DNA from 4 places in the Thioalkalivibrio sp. ALR17-21 genome. Region 2 is predicted to be linked to each of the others. Evidence: predicted binding sites of a transcription regulator. Region 2 holds the regulator's gene; each other region holds the start of a gene.
The links. The regulator FliA, encoded in region 2, starts transcription of late flagellar genes. The targets are predictions, from matches to a motif close to GCTAAAGTTNNNNNNNNNNCNGCCGATA.
Positions count from the first base shown of each region.

Region 1: a site for FliA is predicted at 2,218-2,245, ahead of G020_RS0108865 (methyl-accepting chemotaxis protein). Genes of this name have one in related genera too.
Region 3: a site for FliA is predicted at 2,518-2,545, ahead of G020_RS0101820 (methyl-accepting chemotaxis protein). Genes of this name have one in related genera too.
Region 4: a site for FliA is predicted at 1,375-1,402, ahead of G020_RS0101175 (chemotaxis protein). Genes of this name have one in related genera too.

Region 1 is NZ_ATUL01000014.1:47,788-52,016, reverse strand. It holds gene G020_RS0108870 (EAL domain-containing protein) at 1-482, opposite strand, end outside; gene G020_RS0108865 (methyl-accepting chemotaxis protein) at 560-2,185, opposite strand; gene G020_RS0108860 (bifunctional 2-polyprenyl-6-hydroxyphenol methylase/3-demethylubiquinol 3-O-methyltransferase UbiG) at 2,454-3,080, shown strand; gene G020_RS0108855 (PhnD/SsuA/transferrin family substrate-binding protein) at 3,074-3,955, shown strand; gene G020_RS0108850 (EAL domain-containing protein) at 3,952-4,229, shown strand, end outside.
Region 2 is NZ_ATUL01000007.1:59,088-63,316, forward strand. It holds gene G020_RS0105430 (protein phosphatase CheZ) at 1-368, opposite strand, end outside; gene G020_RS0105435 (chemotaxis response regulator CheY) at 404-784, opposite strand; gene G020_RS0105440 (RNA polymerase sigma factor FliA) at 824-1,585, opposite strand; gene G020_RS0105445 (MinD/ParA family protein) at 1,582-2,406, opposite strand; gene flhF (flagellar biosynthesis protein FlhF) at 2,390-3,796, opposite strand; gene flhA (flagellar biosynthesis protein FlhA) at 3,852-4,229, opposite strand, start outside.
Region 3 is NZ_ATUL01000002.1:163,213-167,441, reverse strand. It holds gene G020_RS0101830 (CZB domain-containing protein) at 1-203, shown strand, start outside; gene G020_RS0101825 (DEAD/DEAH box helicase) at 239-2,128, opposite strand; gene G020_RS0101820 (methyl-accepting chemotaxis protein) at 2,607-4,229, shown strand, end outside.
Region 4 is NZ_ATUL01000002.1:16,020-20,248, forward strand. It holds gene G020_RS0101160 (flagella synthesis protein FlgN) at 1-126, opposite strand, end outside; gene flgM (flagellar biosynthesis anti-sigma factor FlgM) at 131-448, opposite strand; gene flgA (flagellar basal body P-ring formation chaperone FlgA) at 541-1,209, opposite strand; gene G020_RS0101175 (chemotaxis protein) at 1,433-2,362, shown strand; gene G020_RS0101180 (protein-glutamate O-methyltransferase CheR) at 2,558-3,373, shown strand; gene flgB (flagellar basal body rod protein FlgB) at 3,561-3,968, shown strand; gene flgC (flagellar basal body rod protein FlgC) at 3,990-4,229, shown strand, end outside.

The sequences.
Region 1 (4,229 bases), on a different contig from region 2:
AGGCGCGGCTCACCATCCCCCGACGGCTCCATCTCCCGGGTCAGCCAGCCCTCGTGCACCGAACCCTCCAGCACCGCGATCCGCTGGTCCGTCAGGTCCGCCAGCGAGCGCACCGACGCCTCGCGCGGGGCATAGACCTGGCTCCATGACTGCGCGACCGGGATTTCGTGGAAACGAAACCGATGCTCGCGCTCCCCGGTCAGGGCCACATCCGGCATCAGGTCCAGTTCGCCCCCCTCCAGTTGCGCCAGGCATTCGGCCCACTGGCAGTCCCGGTACTCCAGGCGCCACCCTTCCCGCTCGGCCAGGGCCTCCAGCAGGACCGGGAACAGCCCGGCCGGGCGTCCGTCTTCCCGTGTGTAGATCTTGGGCTCGTTCTCGTACAGCCCCACCCGCAGCATCGTCGGGTCGTCCCGCGAAGTATCGACACCACATCCGGCGAGCACAAAAAAGCCCGCGACCGCCAGCGTGGGCGCAGGCATTCGCCATAGCCGATCTACGGCGTTCCTTGCTGTGGACATGCGGGCCTCCGGCCTTCCACCGTTCGACCCGTCTTATCCTACACCCGAAAACGCTCCACGCGCTGGCGCAATTCGGACGCCAGTCGCGAAAGCTGCTCGCTGGCCGTGGCCACCTGGCTGGAGGCGCTGAGGCTCTCGTCCGCGACGGTGCTGATGTTCTGCACGTTGCGGTTGATCTCCTCGGAGACGGTGCTCTGCTCCTCGGCCGCGCTGGCGATCTGGGTGGTCATCTCGTCAATCGTGCGGATGGACTGGCTCAGCTGCTCCAGGCGATCGCGCACACCGTGGACTTCCTCGACCACGCTGCGGGCACTGTTCTCGTTGGTCTCCATCGCGCCCACCGCGTTCTTCACGCCCTTCTGCAGGCCGGTAATGATGGAACCAATCCGCTCGGTGGACTCGTGGGTACGCCCGGCCAGCACCCGCACCTCGTCGGCCACCACCGCAAAGCCACGGCCGGCCTCGCCGGCCCGCGCCGCCTCGATCGCCGCGTTCAGGGCCAGCAGGTTGGTCTGCTCGGTGATCTCCTGGATCATGTTCAGGATCTGGCCGATCTCTTCGCTCTTCTCGGCCACCTCGCGCACCGCATCCGACGAAGAGTGGATCTCGGAAGACAGCCGGTCGACCGCCTCGGCGGTCTGGCGCGTGGTCGCGTTGGCCTCGGTGGCCGCCTGATCGCCGGCGCCGGCCGCGTCCGCCGCGGACTGGGTATTGCTCGCCACCTCGGCCACGGTCGCGGACATCTCGTTCATCGCGGTGGCCACCTGATCGGTCTCATCCTTCTGGCGCGCCACGCCATTGCGGGTCTGCTCGGCCACCGCCGCCAGCTGATCCGTCGCCGAGGCGACCTGCTCCCCGGAATCCACCACCTGGCGCACCAGGCTCTGCATGTCCTGTTCCATGGTGTTGAAGGCGTCGGTCGCCACGCCGATCTCGTCGCAGCCACGCACCGGCAGCGGCTCTCCGCGCAGGTCGCCGTCCGCCATTTCCACCGCCCGGGCACGCAGGGCGTCGATCGCGCGCACCAGATAGCCGGCCAGCAGTATCGCCATCAGCACCCCGGCGAGGATCGCCACGCCGGAGGTACCGAGCATGATCCCCGCCGCCCGGAACTGTGCGCCGCGCGCGGCTTCGCTCATGGCCTCGCTTTCGGCCGTCAGCAATTCCTGCATGCGCTGCAGACCCTGCTCCATGGTTTCCAGATGCGCGAGTGTCTGCCGACTGTAGGTCGCCTCCGCTTCGCCGTCATTGCCGTCCCGCACGGCCCCCGTAATGGCATGTGCGCTGGCGTGCAGGTTGTAATGCGGCTGTTCCAGGCGGTCGAACGCCCGGCGAAATTCCGGGCTGGCCATTTCGTAGGCTTCGGATTCCTGGAAATCGTAATACCACCGCCCGAAATTGCACTGGGTATGGTCCAGCTCGCCGGTGAATTCATTGCCGGTCAGCAGCGACTGCGACAGGTCCAGCGCCCATTTGACGTGCTGGGTCTCCATCTGGATCTGGAACTGCACGTCCTCCATGCGTTCCATCGCCGCCTCGTACTGCGCCGTGGTGTACCGGTCCCCGGTCAGGCTGGTCACCGCCATGGCCACCATCAGGAGCAGGACCACGCCGAAGGCGAGCCCCAGCTTGCTGCGAAGCTTGAGGTTAGCGAGCCATTGCATCGGGATCCCCTTTGAAAAATCTGTGAACTATTTAACGCCACAAAGTCCCGAAACTTAAACCACATTGACAACGGCGTCTTCCAAGACCGAGCCCTTCACTCGGGCATCAACCAACCCTGCAGACCGATAATCCGGACCCCATGCGGCGAACCTGCGCCACCTCAATGCCGCGCGTGCCCTCGCCCGGGCATGCACGGATCCACGCACGCGGGCACGATCCGGTATCCTGCGTGTTCGTCCCGGCCGCCCCCCGCGAACCGCCCAGCACATGCTCCGAAGCCGCATCTACGACAGCCTGATCCTGCGCATGACCGCGCGCTGGTACGCCGAAGTCCTGGAGCGCCTGCCGCCCCGGGTGGCCCTGCTGGACGTCGGGATCGGTACCGCCGGCGCACTGCTGGCGAACGCCGATGCCGTCACACGCAAGGAGCTCGCGATCACGGGGATCGACATCGACCCCGACTACGTCGAACGCGCGCAGCAGCGGCTGGCGGCATCGCCTGTGTCCGCCCGGGTCACGGTGCACCGGCAATCGGTCTACGAGCACGCCGGCGGCCCCTACGACGCGGTGTATTTCTCCGCCAGTTTCATGCTGCTGCCGGATCCCGGGGCGGCCCTGCGCCACTGTGCCGGCCTGCTGCGCCCCGGCGGTCGGATCTACTTCACCCAGACCATCCAGCAGCGCCCGTCACCGGTGCTGGAGCGTCTCAAGCCCGCCCTGCGCCGGATCACCAGCATCGACTTCGGCCGCGTCACCTACGAGGACGAGTTCCGCGCCCAGCTGCGCGCCGCCGGTCTGCGGCTGGACGAATGGACCGTGCTCGAACGCCACGGCGCCCGGGCCGCCTGCCTCGCGGTAGCATCGCTGGAGAGTGTTACGCTGGATCCATGCTGAACGTGCGACTTTTCCGAATGCCGCTTCTGTTGTGTGGGCTGCTGCCCGGTCTGGCCTTCGCCGGGGCCCTGCAGTTTGCCCCGCTGCCGATGCAGGATCCGGAAACGGTGATGCGCGAGACTCAGCCGATGCTCGAGTACCTGAGCCAGGAACTGGAGGTCGATTTCGAGATCCGCTACGCCACGGACTACGACGAGATCCTCGAACGTTTCCACAACGGCACGGTGGATCTGGCGTATCTGGGCCCCCTGCCCTATGTCTCGCTGCGCGCCCGCTACCCCGAGGCCACACCGGTGGTGGCCTTCCGCGAACCCGGAGGTGAGGCGCAGTACACCTGTTCGATGGTGATGTTCGCCGACGAGCTCCGTCCGCTGGACGAGCTGGCCGACCAGCCGGTGGCACTGACCCAGCCCCTGTCCACCTGCGGCTATCTGGCCACCGCGCACCTGCTGCGCGACGGCGGCACCCGACTGGCGGCCACCGATTACCGCTATCTCGGGCATCACGACGACGTGGCCCTGGCCGTCGTGCGCGGCGAGGCCCTCGCCGGGGGACTAAAAACGCACATCGCGCGCAAATATGCGCACCTGGGCCTGGTGACGGTGGCCGAGAGCGAACCGCTGCCCGGATTCGCGCTGGTCGCCAATCGCGATACCGTCAGCGACGCACGGCTGCAGGAACTGCGCGAGGCGCTGGTTCGTCTGCGGCCCGCAGAATCGGCCCGGGACGCCGAACGCATGGCCGAATGGGGCGAAAGCCTGCGCTACGGCGCGCAGGCGGTCGACGATGAGGATTACGCGGCGGTACGGCGGCTGCACGGCGAGGTCGCGATTCCCGAGCTCGGGCTCCCCGACCTGACGCCCCCCGCACCATGACCCTGGATCGTCGCATCATCTGGCTGCTGGCTGCGGTGGCCTGGGTGCTCGTCCTGCTGTTTTTGTATCTGAACTGGCAGGACAAGGCAGGCATGCACGAACAGCGCCAGACCGCGACGCTCGACACCGCCTACCGGGCCGCGGTCAACAGCTTTGACCTCGCCGCGCAGGCGTACTTCCGCGAAGCGGTCAATCGCACCGAGGTCGTGGAACTGCTGCGCGCGGGCCAGCAGGCCGAGGACGAGGCGGAGCGCGCCCGCCTGCGCGGGCGGCT
Region 2 (4,229 bases):
TTCTCGGTGAGTTCCGCGGCACGCCCGGCGAACGCCTCGGCAATCGGCAGGGACGATTCCACCGCATTCAGGGTTTCGTGCGTGGCCTGTTCGGTCTGGGTCACCACGTAACTCAGACGCTCGCGTGCATCCGGAATCTCGTCCTGCGCCAGCTCGACCAGACGCGAATCGCCCCGGAAGCTCTCCAGGGCCTCGTGCAGTTCGCGGGTCAGTTTGCCCAGTTCGTCGAACAGTTCGCGCTCGTAAGGCCGCGCGAGCTCCTGGATCAGGCGGCGCGAAGCCTCCTCGTCACCGCCTTCCAGAGCGCCCACCAGCTCCCGCGCCAGCGCGAGCCGGTCTTCCCCGGAGGCATTCTCTTGTTCGGTCATCGGGTCTCTCTTGCCGTGTCAGCCGGTCGCGGTATTCAGCCTTGAGCTTCAATACGTTCGAAGATCTTTTCGATCTTCTCCTTGAGCGTCTCGGCCGTGAAGGGCTTCACAATGTAACCGTTCACGCCGGCCTCTGCCGCCTCCACGATCTGATCGCGCTTGGCTTCGGCCGTGACCATCAGCACCGGCAACGATTTCAGCCGCTCGTCCTTGCGCACCTCGCGCAGGAGGTCGATGCCCGGCATGTTGGGCATGTTCCAGTCGGTGATCAGAAAATCGAAGTCGCCGTTCTGCAGCATCGGCAGGGCGGTGCTCCCGTCGTCGGCCTCCATGGTGTTGTTGAAGCCAAGATCCCGCAGGAGATTCTTGATGATGCGCCGCATCGTGGAGAAGTCGTCCACGATCAGGATTTTCATACCCTTGTCCACAGTTCGCTCCGGGAATGTGTTTGAACCTTAGAATATCTGCAGGGACTCGACGTCTTCGAGCCACGAGCCCAGACGCGCCCGCAGACGGTGCACCGCCTGGCTGCGGATCTGGCTGACGCGCGATTCGGTCACGTCCAGCACCGCACCGATCTCGCGCAGGTTGAGTTCTTCGGTGTAGTACAGGTTGAGCACCAGTCGTTCGCGCTCGGGCAGATCGCCCAGTGCGCCGGCCAGTTCCTCGCGGAACTCCCCGGCCTCGATGCGCCGCGACGGGGACTGCTCCTGCCCTTCCAGCACGCGATCCGCCTCGCCCTCCGGGCCGCCCACCTCGTCCAGCGCGAACAGATGGGCACCGGCATGATCATCCAGCATCTGGTAGTAGGTTTCCACCGGGACGCCCAGCTCCTCGGCGATCTCCGGAGCGCGAGCGGCGCGGCCCTCGCGGGCCTCCACCGTCTGCATCGCCTCGGAGATCCGCCGGCTGTTGCGGTGCACCGAGCGCGGCGTCCAGTCGCTGCGACGCAGCTCGTCGATCATCGCCCCGCGGATGCGGATCCCGGCGTAGGTGGCGAAGGTCGCCCCCTGGCCGCCTTCGAACTGCCGCGCGGCCTCGATCAGCCCCACCATGCCTGCCTGCACCAGGTCATCCACCTGCACCGAGGCCGGCAGCCGGGCCATCAGGTGATGGGCGATCCGATTCACCAGCTCGACGTGGTCCGCGACCAGCTGATCCGGTCCCCCGGTCCCCGCCCGGGCGTATCCCGAAAGTCTGTTCTTTGGCGTGTTCATGCGCTTTGCAGCATCCTCTCGACGAAGAATCCAACCCCCCCGCTGGCGCCGCGGGCCACCGGCCAGCCGTCGACCTTGCGCGCGAGCTCGAGGAACGCCCGTCCCGCCGGGCTGCCCGGGGACTGCTGCACCACCGGCGCCCGTTTCTGCACCGCCTGGCGCAGGGCATCATCCAGCGGAATCACGCCCACCAGATCCAGTATGACCTCCGGCAGATAGGTGGAACAAACCGCCTGCAGCTTCTGCATCACGCGTTCCGCCCCGGCACGGCCCTGCACCATGTTCGCGACCACGCGGAACCGGCTCACGCCATGATCCCGATGCAGGACCTTGATCAGCGCATAGGCGTCGGTCATCGATGCCGGCTCGTCGGTGACCACCACCAGGGTCTCCTGCACGGCCTGACAGAAACTGGTTACCGACTCCTGCAGCCCGGCGGCGGTGTCGACCACCAGCACGTCCAGCGGCCGCGTATACATGCTGAAGGCCTGGATCAGGCCGTGATGTTCCGGCCGGCTCAGGTTGGCCATGGTCGCGATCCCGGACGCGGAAGGCACCACGCGGATTCCCTCCGGGCCCTCGATGATCACGTCTTCCAGATCCTCGACGTCCCCGGTCACCAGGTCGTGCAGCGTCCGCTGCGGACGCAGGCCCAGCAGCACATCGACGTTCGCGAGCCCCAGGTCGGCATCGAACAGCATGACCTCGCGTCCCAGTCGGGCCAGTCCGACCGACAGGTTGACCGAGACATTGGTCTTGCCGACCCCGCCCTTGCCCGAGGCCACCGCGACGACCTTCAGGGGCTTAGTGTTGTGTGACATGATGTCCCTTCAGCACCGGTTGAATCATTTCGAGCGGCGCGGGCTCCTCGCCCGCGGCGGGTTCATCTTCGGATCGGGGCCGCCGGGCCTCGCGCTCCGAGGCCTCGCGCCGCCGCCAGGCCTGCATCGCCTCGTCGACCCAGGCGTCGGCCTCGCCGTGTTCGGGCTCTTCCTGCAGCGCCAGGCGCGTCAGGTGGCCAGTGTCCACGCGATGGAAATCCTCGGCGATACGCTGGCCGTCGCTCATGAACGCGACACCCAGCGGCTGGTCCAGCAGTACCGAAAGCACCTCCCCCAGCTGTTCCGCCTCGTCCAGCTTGGTCAGCACCAGGGCCGAGGGTTCCGTGGGGGCGAATGCCTCCAGCACCCGCCGCAGGGCCATGCCCTGGGTGGTGGCCGCGATCACCAGCCAGGTCTCCGCGCGCACGTCCGCAGGCATGTCCGTCAGCAGGGGTTCCCGCGGAGCGGTTCGGGGGGACTGCCCGGCGGTATCCACCAGGATCAGGTGCCCACTGCCCGCCGAACGACGCGCCATCTCGCGCAGCTCGGCCTCGGTTTCCACCACACGCACCGCGGTTCCCGCCATCTGGCCGAAGGCCTGCAACTGCCGCGTCGCGCCGATGCGCTGGGCGTCCATGGTGACCAGGGTGACCGAATCCGGCCCCATGCGGCGGATCTGGCGCAGTGCAATCCGCGCAATGGTGGTGGTCTTGCCGACCCCCGTCGGTCCCTCCAGCGCGAGCACCCCGCCCTCGTCGAGGATGGAGGCGCGCGCGGTCACGATGGCACCAGACAGGCGCGCCCGCAGGCGCTCCCATGCCTCCTCCGAGGTGTGATCGTCGAGGATGCTGCCGGCCAGGCTGCGCGCCAGCGGCTCGCGGAAGCCCAGATCCATCAGCCGCGCCTTGCATTCGGCCGCCAGTGGATGCCGTGCCGCCCAGCGGGCCTGCTCGTTCTCTTCGTACTGCCGCGTCAGCAGACTGCGCAGATCCCGCAGTTCCTGACGCATCGCGGACACCTCGGGGTCGGTGGGCCACTGCGGGGCCGGTCGCTGCCGGGACCCGGCACCCGACCCCCCGCCGGCGGAAGCCGCTGCGGGCTCCGGCGCGCGGGGGTGCTCACCGCGCGGGGCCGATTCATCGCGCACACCCTGTCGCGCTGATTCCCGGGCGGAGCGTGCCCCGCTACCGGCGTCGTCCTGCCGCGGGGCACCCCGGCCGTCACCCTCCGCCGTTCCGGCGGGCGCCTCGCCGCCATCGAGGGCCGCGACCACCTCCAGCCAGCCGTCGACCCGGCGGCTGGACAGGATCACGGCGTCCTCGCCCTGCTCCTCGCGGACCTGGCGCATCGCGTCGCGCATGTCCCGTGCCCGGTATCGTCTGACATTCATCGTTCGCTCTCCCGCCGATCGTTGACTGGTGCTTCAGGCCATGCCCGTTCGCACATCACGCCGACTTCTTGTCTGCTTCATCCTGTCCCACCGTGGCCACCACCCGGATCCGCCGGTTGTCCGGGATCTCGGTGAATGCGAGCACGGTCAGGTTGCGCACCGCGCCCCGCAGCCACCCGGCGATCCAGGAGCGGATTTCCGGGGCCACCACCAGCACCGCCGGCTGTCCCGCCGCCTCCTGGCGCTGGGCGGCCTCGCCCACCGATCGTTGCAGGCGTTCGGCCAGGCCCGGCTCCAGTCCGACGGTGTCGCCATTGCTGCCCTGCAGAGACTTATGCAAAAGCTGTTCCAACGAAGGGTCGAGGGCGATCAGGGGCAGCTCCTCCTCCGGTCCCACCAGGTCCTGGACGATGGAGCGCGACAGCGCGACCCG
Region 3 (4,229 bases), on a different contig from region 2:
CCGGGTTCGACGACACCCGGCGGCTGGACCGGGCTCGGGAGCTGCTACCCCATCTCAAGCAGTGCTCCGCGACCATCCTCACGCACCTCGACCGCCTGGCCGAAGATATCCGGGCGATGGACGAGGAGGAGGTCCGCCGGCGGCTGGGCGGATATCCGGACGACGCCTCCGCCGACGCCGTCTGCGAGCATTGCGAAAGCTGAGGATCTGAGCCGGTCCCCGGCCGCCTCTTCGGCGATCAGCCGTTGGCGGCCTTGCGGCGGATGCCCAGGGTTCCGGTACCGTTCTTGCTCTGGCCCTTGCCCGAAGCCCGTCCGGGGCCCTTGCCCGTCGCCTGATACGCGGGGCGCTTGCCGGTGGCCGGCTTGCCGCCGGCAGGCTTGCGGGATGCGGGCTTCGACTTGCGCGCCGGCGTGTCGTGGCCCGGGCCCTGCGGCGCCGGGATCTCCAGCGTCAGCCCGAGGCGACGGTTCGCGACATGAATGCCGCCCAGCTTGCGGATCGCGCCCTCGTCCAGGCTCTCCGGCAGATCCACGTGCGAATGTTCCTGCTGCAGCCCGATGCGGCCGATGTCCCGGCCCTTGAGACCCCCCTCGTTCGCCAGCGCGCCGACGATCGCGCCCGGGGCGACGCCATGGGTGCGGCCCACCGGCATGTAGTAGCGCACCATACCGGATTCGGGACCCGAATCACGATCGCCCTGACGGCCGCCTTCGCGGCGCTTGTTGTTGCGCTCGCCCTTGTCGCGGCCACCGGAGCGCTCGTCGCGCGCAGCACGGGCCGCACCGGCCAGCGGGTCCGCACCGGCGGTGGCGGAGGCGTCCAGCGGGGACCCCTCGGTGGCCAGCGCCACCAGGGCACCGGCCAGATCCTGCGGCGAGGTCTCGCCATCGGCCAGCAGGCGTTCCACCAGGGCCGCGTGACGGCCCCCGGCGTCATCCGCCACGGCCGCCCGCACGCGTTCGGCGAACCGATCCTCGCGCCGAGCCCGAACCGCCTCGCGGTCGGGCACGGCCTGTTCACGCACGGATTTTCCGGTCAGGCGTTCGATGTCGCGCAGCATGCGCCGCTTGCGCGGCTCCAGGAACAGGATCGCGCGGCCCTTGCGCCCGGCGCGGCCGGTCCGCCCGATGCGGTGCACGTAGACCTCGGCATCGCCCGGGGCATCGAAATTGAACACGTGGCTGATGCGCGGGACGTCGATCCCCCGTGCGGCCACGTCGGTGGCCACGATCACGTCCAGACGACCGTCGCGCAGGTTGGCGACCACGCGCTCGCGCTCGCCCTGCTCCATGTCGCCGTTGAGCGCTGATGCGGCCACGCCGGCGGCGCCCAGCCGATCGGCGATCTCGACCGTCGCCGCCTTGGTACGGGCAAAGACCACCGCCGCGTCCAGATCCGGCTCGGTCTCCATCAGCCGGGTCAGGGCCTCGAGCTTGTTGCGCTGATCGACCAGGCAGTAGCTCTGGTCGATGTCGACGCCGGCCTCGTTGCCCGCACCCACGCGGATCTCTTCCGGCTCGCGCATGTGGCGGTGCGCGATGCGCCGGATCGGCGCCGGCATGGTCGCGGAGAACAGCGTGGTCTGGCGCTCGGCCGGGGTCTGCTCCAGCAGCCACTCGATCTCCTCGACGAAGCCCATGCGCAGCATCTCGTCGGCCTCGTCCAGCACCACCATGCGCAGGCTGGACAGATCGAGGCTCCCGCGGCGGACGTGATCCGCCACGCGGCCGGGCGTGCCGACCACCACCTGGGCCCCGTCGCGCAGGGCGCGCAGCTGCTGGCCCATCGGCTGGCCGCCGTAGACCGGCAGGATCTCGATGCCGTCCAGACCCGCCGCGAAACCGCTCAGGGCGTCGGCCACCTGTCCGGCCAGCTCGCGGGTGGGGGCCAGCACCAGGGCCTGCGGCGCCTTCAGGGCCGCGTCCACGCCATCCACCAGCGGCAGGCCGAACGCGCCGGTCTTGCCGGTACCCGTCTGGGCCTCGCCCAGCACGTCGCGACCACCCAGCAGGGCGGGGATGCAGGCGGCCTGGACCGCGGTGGGGGTGGCAAAGCCCAGATTCGACAGGGCACGGACCAGCGACTCGGACAGACCGAGCTGGTCAAAGGAGGGAGATTCGGACATCACACAGTACTCACACGGGCCGGAAACAGCGACGGCACAGGATGTGCCCCGGGCCCGGCGAAAAGGAATGACCACACGGTCAGCTGCGCACTATACACGAAACGCGAGGGCCGTGCGGGTCCGCCGGCCTTGGCGGCGTACAGAGCCTGGTCCGGAAGTAGACCCCATGGATCGCATCGCAATCCATGAAGTCTTCGGGATCGGCCAATATCGGCGCCAAACAAAGACCCTTTGGCACAGATACTTGCGATGCCATCCATATCAGAGAGTGACATACCGCTCCACCGCCGCCCGGACTTCTCGTTGGGGTGATAAAGCCGTCATTGCAGATGATCCATGTCCGGGGTGCCGTCCGAGGCGTCGTGCAGGCCTTGAGGAAACACTGATCCGCTTTAGTTTTCGGCAGGGGAGTCGTCACAACCTGTACGATCCGCCCTTTTGGGCGACTCTACCCGACCAAATGATCAAGGAATCCACGATGGGCAAATCTCTCAGTATTCGCGCGAAAATCCAGCTCCTGGTGGCGCTCCCGCTGATTGCGCTGATCGTGATCGCGCTGCTCTCGGTGCGCTTCATGGGGGACATCGAGGCCGGCGTGGACCGCGTACACCAGGACCGCGTCATCCCGCTGCAGCAGCTCAAGGAGATCGCCGACGATTACGCGGTGCTGGTGATTGACGCCGTCAACAAGGCCGATCACGGGATGCTCACCGCCGAAGAGGCCCTGCAGGACGTGCGCGGCGCCCGTTCGCATATCGATCAGCAGTGGGAAACCTACATGGCGACCGAACTCACCGCAGAGGAGGCGCGCCTGGCCGAGGAAGCCCGCGGCCTGTTTCGCGATGCCAACGCGGATCTGGACCGACTGGAACGCGCCCTTTCCGGGATGTCCGGCAACGTCTCGGGCGAACTGAGCGAATTCAACGGCCCGCTGTATGCATCCATCGATCCGATCAGCGCCAAGATCAACGAACTGGTGGACCTGCAACTCCGTGTCGCCGGAGAGGAAGCGACCCGGATCGCCGAGCTGCACAACCGCTCGGTCTTCATTTTCATCGCGGTCGCCCTCGCCGGATTCATCGTCGTACTCGGCACCGGATGGATGACCTACCGGGGGGTTGCCGGCCCTCTGGGCCGCATGCGCGCGACCATGGAGGGCATCGTCAGTGACCATGACCTCGCCCGACGAGTGGACGTCGAAAGCCACGATGAACTGGGTTCCACGGCCATTTGCCTGAACACCATGCTCGACGAGTTCCAGAACACGATCGGCGAGCTGCGCGGCATGACCGACCAGATGGCCTCGGCGGCGGAAGAACTCTCGGCGGTGTCGACCCAGACCAAGACGAATCTGGATCAACAGGGATCACAGACCGAACAGGTCTCCACCGCGATGAACGAGATGACGGCTACCGTGCAGGAAGTCGCACGCAACGCCTCGGACGCCTCCAGCGCCACCCACGAAGCGGATCGCGAATCGCGGGAGGGCGGCAAGGTGGTGGAATCGGTCGTCGGCGACATCGGCCGGCTTGCAACCGAGGTCGGGCAGATCGCCGAAGCCGTCCAGTCCCTGGACGAACAGAGCCAGAAGATCGGCAGCGTGCTGGACGTCATCCGTGGCATCGCCGAGCAGACCAACCTGCTGGCGCTCAACGCCGCGATCGAGGCCGCGCGCGCCGGCGAGCAGGGTCGCGGCTTCGCGGTGGTGGCCGACGAGGTCCGCACCCTCGCCTCCCGCACTCAGGATTCCACCGCCGACATCCAGTCGACCATCGAGAACCTGCAGGCCGGCACCCGCAACGCCGTGGACGCCATGGGCCGGGGCCGCGAGATGGCCGAAAACACCGCCAGCAATGCGCAGGAGGCCGGTGACGCGCTGAGCCGGATCGTCGCGGCGGTGGAACGCATCCGCGACATGAACACCCAGATCGCCAGTGCCGCCGAGGAACAGAACTCCGTGGCCGAGGAGATCAACCGCAATATCATTTCCATCAACGAGGCGACCAGCGAGAGCCTTGGCGGGGCCAACCAGACCGAGACCGCCAGCCACGATCTGACCAATATCGCCTCGCGGGTGCGCGACCTCGCCTCGCGCTACCGC
Region 4 (4,229 bases), on a different contig from region 2:
CTGCAGCCGCTCCGGCTCCCGTGACTCGATGGCCCGGGTTTCCTCCAGCAGGATATCCTCCAGCCGTTGTCCGAGACGGATGGATTCCTCCAGGGAAGGACGGATTCCGGTTTCGTCGGTCACCACCGGATCACCGCAGCAGGCCTTCGATTTCCATCATGCGATCGGCCAGTTCCTCGTTGTCGATCGGGTAGTTCCCCTGAGCGATCGCCTCGCGGATCTCGGCCACCTTCGCCTCGTTGAACGGCGCGGCCTCGCTGGCTTCGCCGCTGCCGTTCATGGCCTGGGCGGCACCGGTCAGGGTGACGGCGTCACCGCTGGCGGCCCCGCTGTTGCCGGCGCGGTCCACCCCGTTGCTGCCGGTGCGGGCGTCGTCGTCACGGCCGCGGACCCCGCCGTTCTGGCTGTCGGGGCGCAGGCCATTGATGTTGGGGCCTTTGATATCCATGACTTTGTCCTGTCGTTTGACTGGTCTGCCTCGTGTATCGGCCGGAATGCCCGAAACTGTAGGGTCGGTTGCGGGATTTCCGTCACATTTTACTACAGGGCGACGCGAACCGTGCCCGATGGCTGGACCTCGCCCTCGATCTCGCGTCCGGAGGAGGTGTTGCGCACGCGGATCCAGTCGCCGGCCGTGGCGTCCTCCAGGGCTTCGCCCTGCATGCGGATAGTGACGCTGCCGCTGCTGGCTAGGATGGTAACGCGCTGGCCGCGCTGGATCACCTGACGCTCATTAACGTGCTGCTGGCCGATGACCTGGCCCTGGCGAATCGCGCGGCGGGTCTGCAGACCGACCACGTCGGATGCGTCCTCGAAATAATGGCTGGCCTGGCGCGACGTCTCGATGCGCTCCATGCGCAGATCGCCCGGCCCCAGGGTCTGCTGGCGCGACAGGTTGCGGCGGGCCACCACCACCTCGGCGTGGCGTTCCACGGTGGCCGGAACGTACACCGACCAGGTCACCGGCCCGGGACAGCGGATGTTGACCGCGGTATTGCCCCTCGGGCGGCCGCCGGGCGGCAGCGAGGCCTCCAGGGGTTCTTCGCAGCGCTTGAGGCGCAGGCGGTCGTCGACATGACCGAGTTGCACCTCCACATCGTCGCCGTTGTGGTCCCCAAGCTGCTGGTGCAGGAACCGTTCCGCGCTGTCACGAATGTTCTGCACCGGCTCGATCTCCGCTTGCGCGGTCGGGGCGAGGAGCGCGAGCATCAGAAGAAGCGCACCCCCGCTGCGGCCCGGGCTGCGGTACGGGAGCAAAGCCTGTAACTTGAAAAGGTGCATGTCCGGTCACCGTTGACCCTGTGTCTTCGTCACGGAATACATGCAGATTCTGTGCCATGGCATCCGGCGCCTGTCCTGCGCGTCCGATGCGTGGTTCAAGCTCCCGCCGGCGCGGCCGTTAGCAGGGAGAACAACCCAGGGGGCGAGAACCGTGAGTCAGTTTATTGACGACGTGAACCAGCGCACGCAGATGGTCGGGCAGAACCGGATGGAGCTTCTGCTGTTCTATCTGGGCGGCACGCAGACCTTCGGGATCAACGTGTTCAAGGTGCGGGAGGTGATTCCGCTGCCGCAGTTGCGCCAGATTCCCGGGTCCGCCGGGGTGGTGCGGGGGGTCACCACCCTGCGCGACAAGACCGTGCCGATCATCGATCTGGCGCGGGCGATGGGGATGCAGTCGACGCGGGTCGGGGCGGACGGCCAGCAGAAGGTCGTGGTGACGGAGTTCAATCGCTCGGTGCAGGGCTTCATGGTATCGGCGGTGGATCGCATCGTGAACGTCAACTGGGACCAGGTGAAGTCGCCGCCGCGCGGCACGGGGCGCGAGTCGTTTCTGGTGGCGGTCACCGAACTCGACAACAAGCTGGTGGAGATCATCGACGTGGAGCGCGTGCTGTCGCTGGTCAATCCGTTGCCCACCGAGGTGTCGGAAAGCGTGCGTTCCGCAGTGGCCGAGCAGACACCCGAGCGTCGGGAAATCGTCATCGCCGACGATTCCGTGGTGGCCCGCCGTCAGATCGAAAGCGCCATCCAGGGGCTCGAGTGGCCCTACGTGCTGTGCAAGGACGGGCGTGAAGCCCTGGATTACCTGGAGGAGAAAGCCGCCGAGGGTCCGATCCACGACACGGTCGAGCTGGTGATCTCGGATATCGAAATGCCGCGCATGGATGGTTACACCCTGACGGCAAAGATCCGCGAGAACGAGCGCCTGCGACCGCTGCGGGTGCTGCTGCATTCCTCGCTCAGTGGCGAATTCAATACCGACATGGTGCGTCGGGCCGGTGCGGATGCGTTCCTCTCCAAGTTCAACCCGGACGAACTGGCCAGTGCGGTCCTGGAACAGATCAACAAGACCGCCTGAGATGTCGGTGGTTGCCGGGGGCGAACGGTTGCCGGCCCGGCCGGGGCGGGTGGCCGGCGCTTGCCGCCCCTTTGCAGGCTGCGGACTCCCGCAAGGCCGCCTCGAAGCCCTATACTGTGGCGGCATGGAATCATCGAACCGAACAACCAGCGGACGGCGGACGGGCCCGGCACGCGTCAAGGCGGAGATGTGTGCGTGATCGATTCCCGTGACTACGAAGAATTCGCGCGCTTTCTCTCCGAGTGCTGTGGCCTGGTGCTGGGGGACAGCCGCCAGTACCTGGTGTCCAGCCGGCTGTCCCGCCTGCTGGACGAATTCGGCTACAAGGACGTGCCGGAACTGCTGCACGCCCTGCGCAAGGCGCCCAGCCCGAAGCTGCGCACGCGCGTCATCGATGCGATGACCACCAACGAAACCTCCTGGTTTCGCGACGGTTTTCCGTTCGAGATCCTGCGCCACGTGATCCTCCCGGAGCTGGCGTCCACGCGGTCGTCGATCAAGGTCTGGTCGGCCGGGTGTTCCAGTGGCCAGGAGCCCTACAGCATCTCGATGGTGGTCTCGGAATGGGAGGCCTCGCGCCCGCGCCGGGTGGTGCCCGTCAGCATTCTCGGCACGGACCTGTCCGAGGGCGTGCTGGAAGACGCCCGCAAGGGAGTCTATGACGGTCTGAGCATCGTGCGCGGGCTGAGCGAGTCGCGGCGGTCCCGGTTCTTCCAGACCGTGCCCGAGGGGCACAAGATCACCCCTGAGGTGCAGCGCCGCTGCCGGTTCCAGAAACTCAATCTGGTCGACAGCTACGCGGCGCTGGGCAAGTTCGACATCGTGTTCTGCCGTAACGTCCTGATCTATTTCTCCGCCGAGACCAAGCGTCAGGTCCTTGACGGTATTGCGAAGCAGCTCAACCCCGGTGGCTATCTGTTTCTTGGCGCTTCCGAGACGGTCGGGCCCTACAGCAAGGCGTACGAAACCGTGCGCACCGAGTACGGCTCGGTCCTGCGGCTGAAGGGCTGAACCCCTCCACGCCGGGCCTGCAACGGGCCCGGCGCTCGTTCCCTGCGCGGTGATTCGCCGCGTGGCCGGCCGCGTGCCGGTGTCCCTCCGAATCCTTTTCCCCTTTTGCCGGCAGCCAATGGCACGGCGATTGCATCGTCGTGGTCAGGCAACGGATGCCCGCCATGCGCGGGCCGGACGGAACGGGATGAGCATATCGCTGGACAAGGCGCTCGGGATTCTGCCGGAGTCGGTGAACCTGCGTTCGCAGCGCATGGAGGTTCTGAGCTCGAACATCGCCAATGCCGACACCCCCGGCTACAAGGCGCGCGACCTGGATTTTCGCAGCCAGCTGGAGGCGGCTTCGGGTGGTGGTGGCCAGCTTCAGCTCAGCCAGACCCGCGCGGGTCATCAGGATCCGGGGACGGCTGCCGCGGGCACCGGGGCCGAGCTCAAGTACCGCATCCCTTCGCAGCCGTCTCTGGACGGCAATACCGTGGATCCGCAGATGGAGCGGGCGGCGTTCGCCGAGAACTCGGTCAAGTACCAGAGCAGCCTCGAATTTCTCAATCGCCGGGTTTCCGGCATTCGCGATGCCTTCCGGGGCAATCGCTGAACCTGACGGGAGGCCACTGCCGTGAGTGATCTGTTCAATCTGTTCAATACCTCGGCTTCGGCGCTGACGGCACAGTCGGCGCGGCTGAATACGGTGTCTTCGAACCTGGCCAACGCCAATACGGCGGCCGGCAGCGCGGAGGAGGCCTATCGCGGGAAACACGTGCTGTTCCAGGCGGCGATGGACCAGGCCAACCGCGACGGTACCGCGACGCCGGTGCGGGTGGCCGGGATCGAGGAGTCGGACGCCGAGCCGCAGATG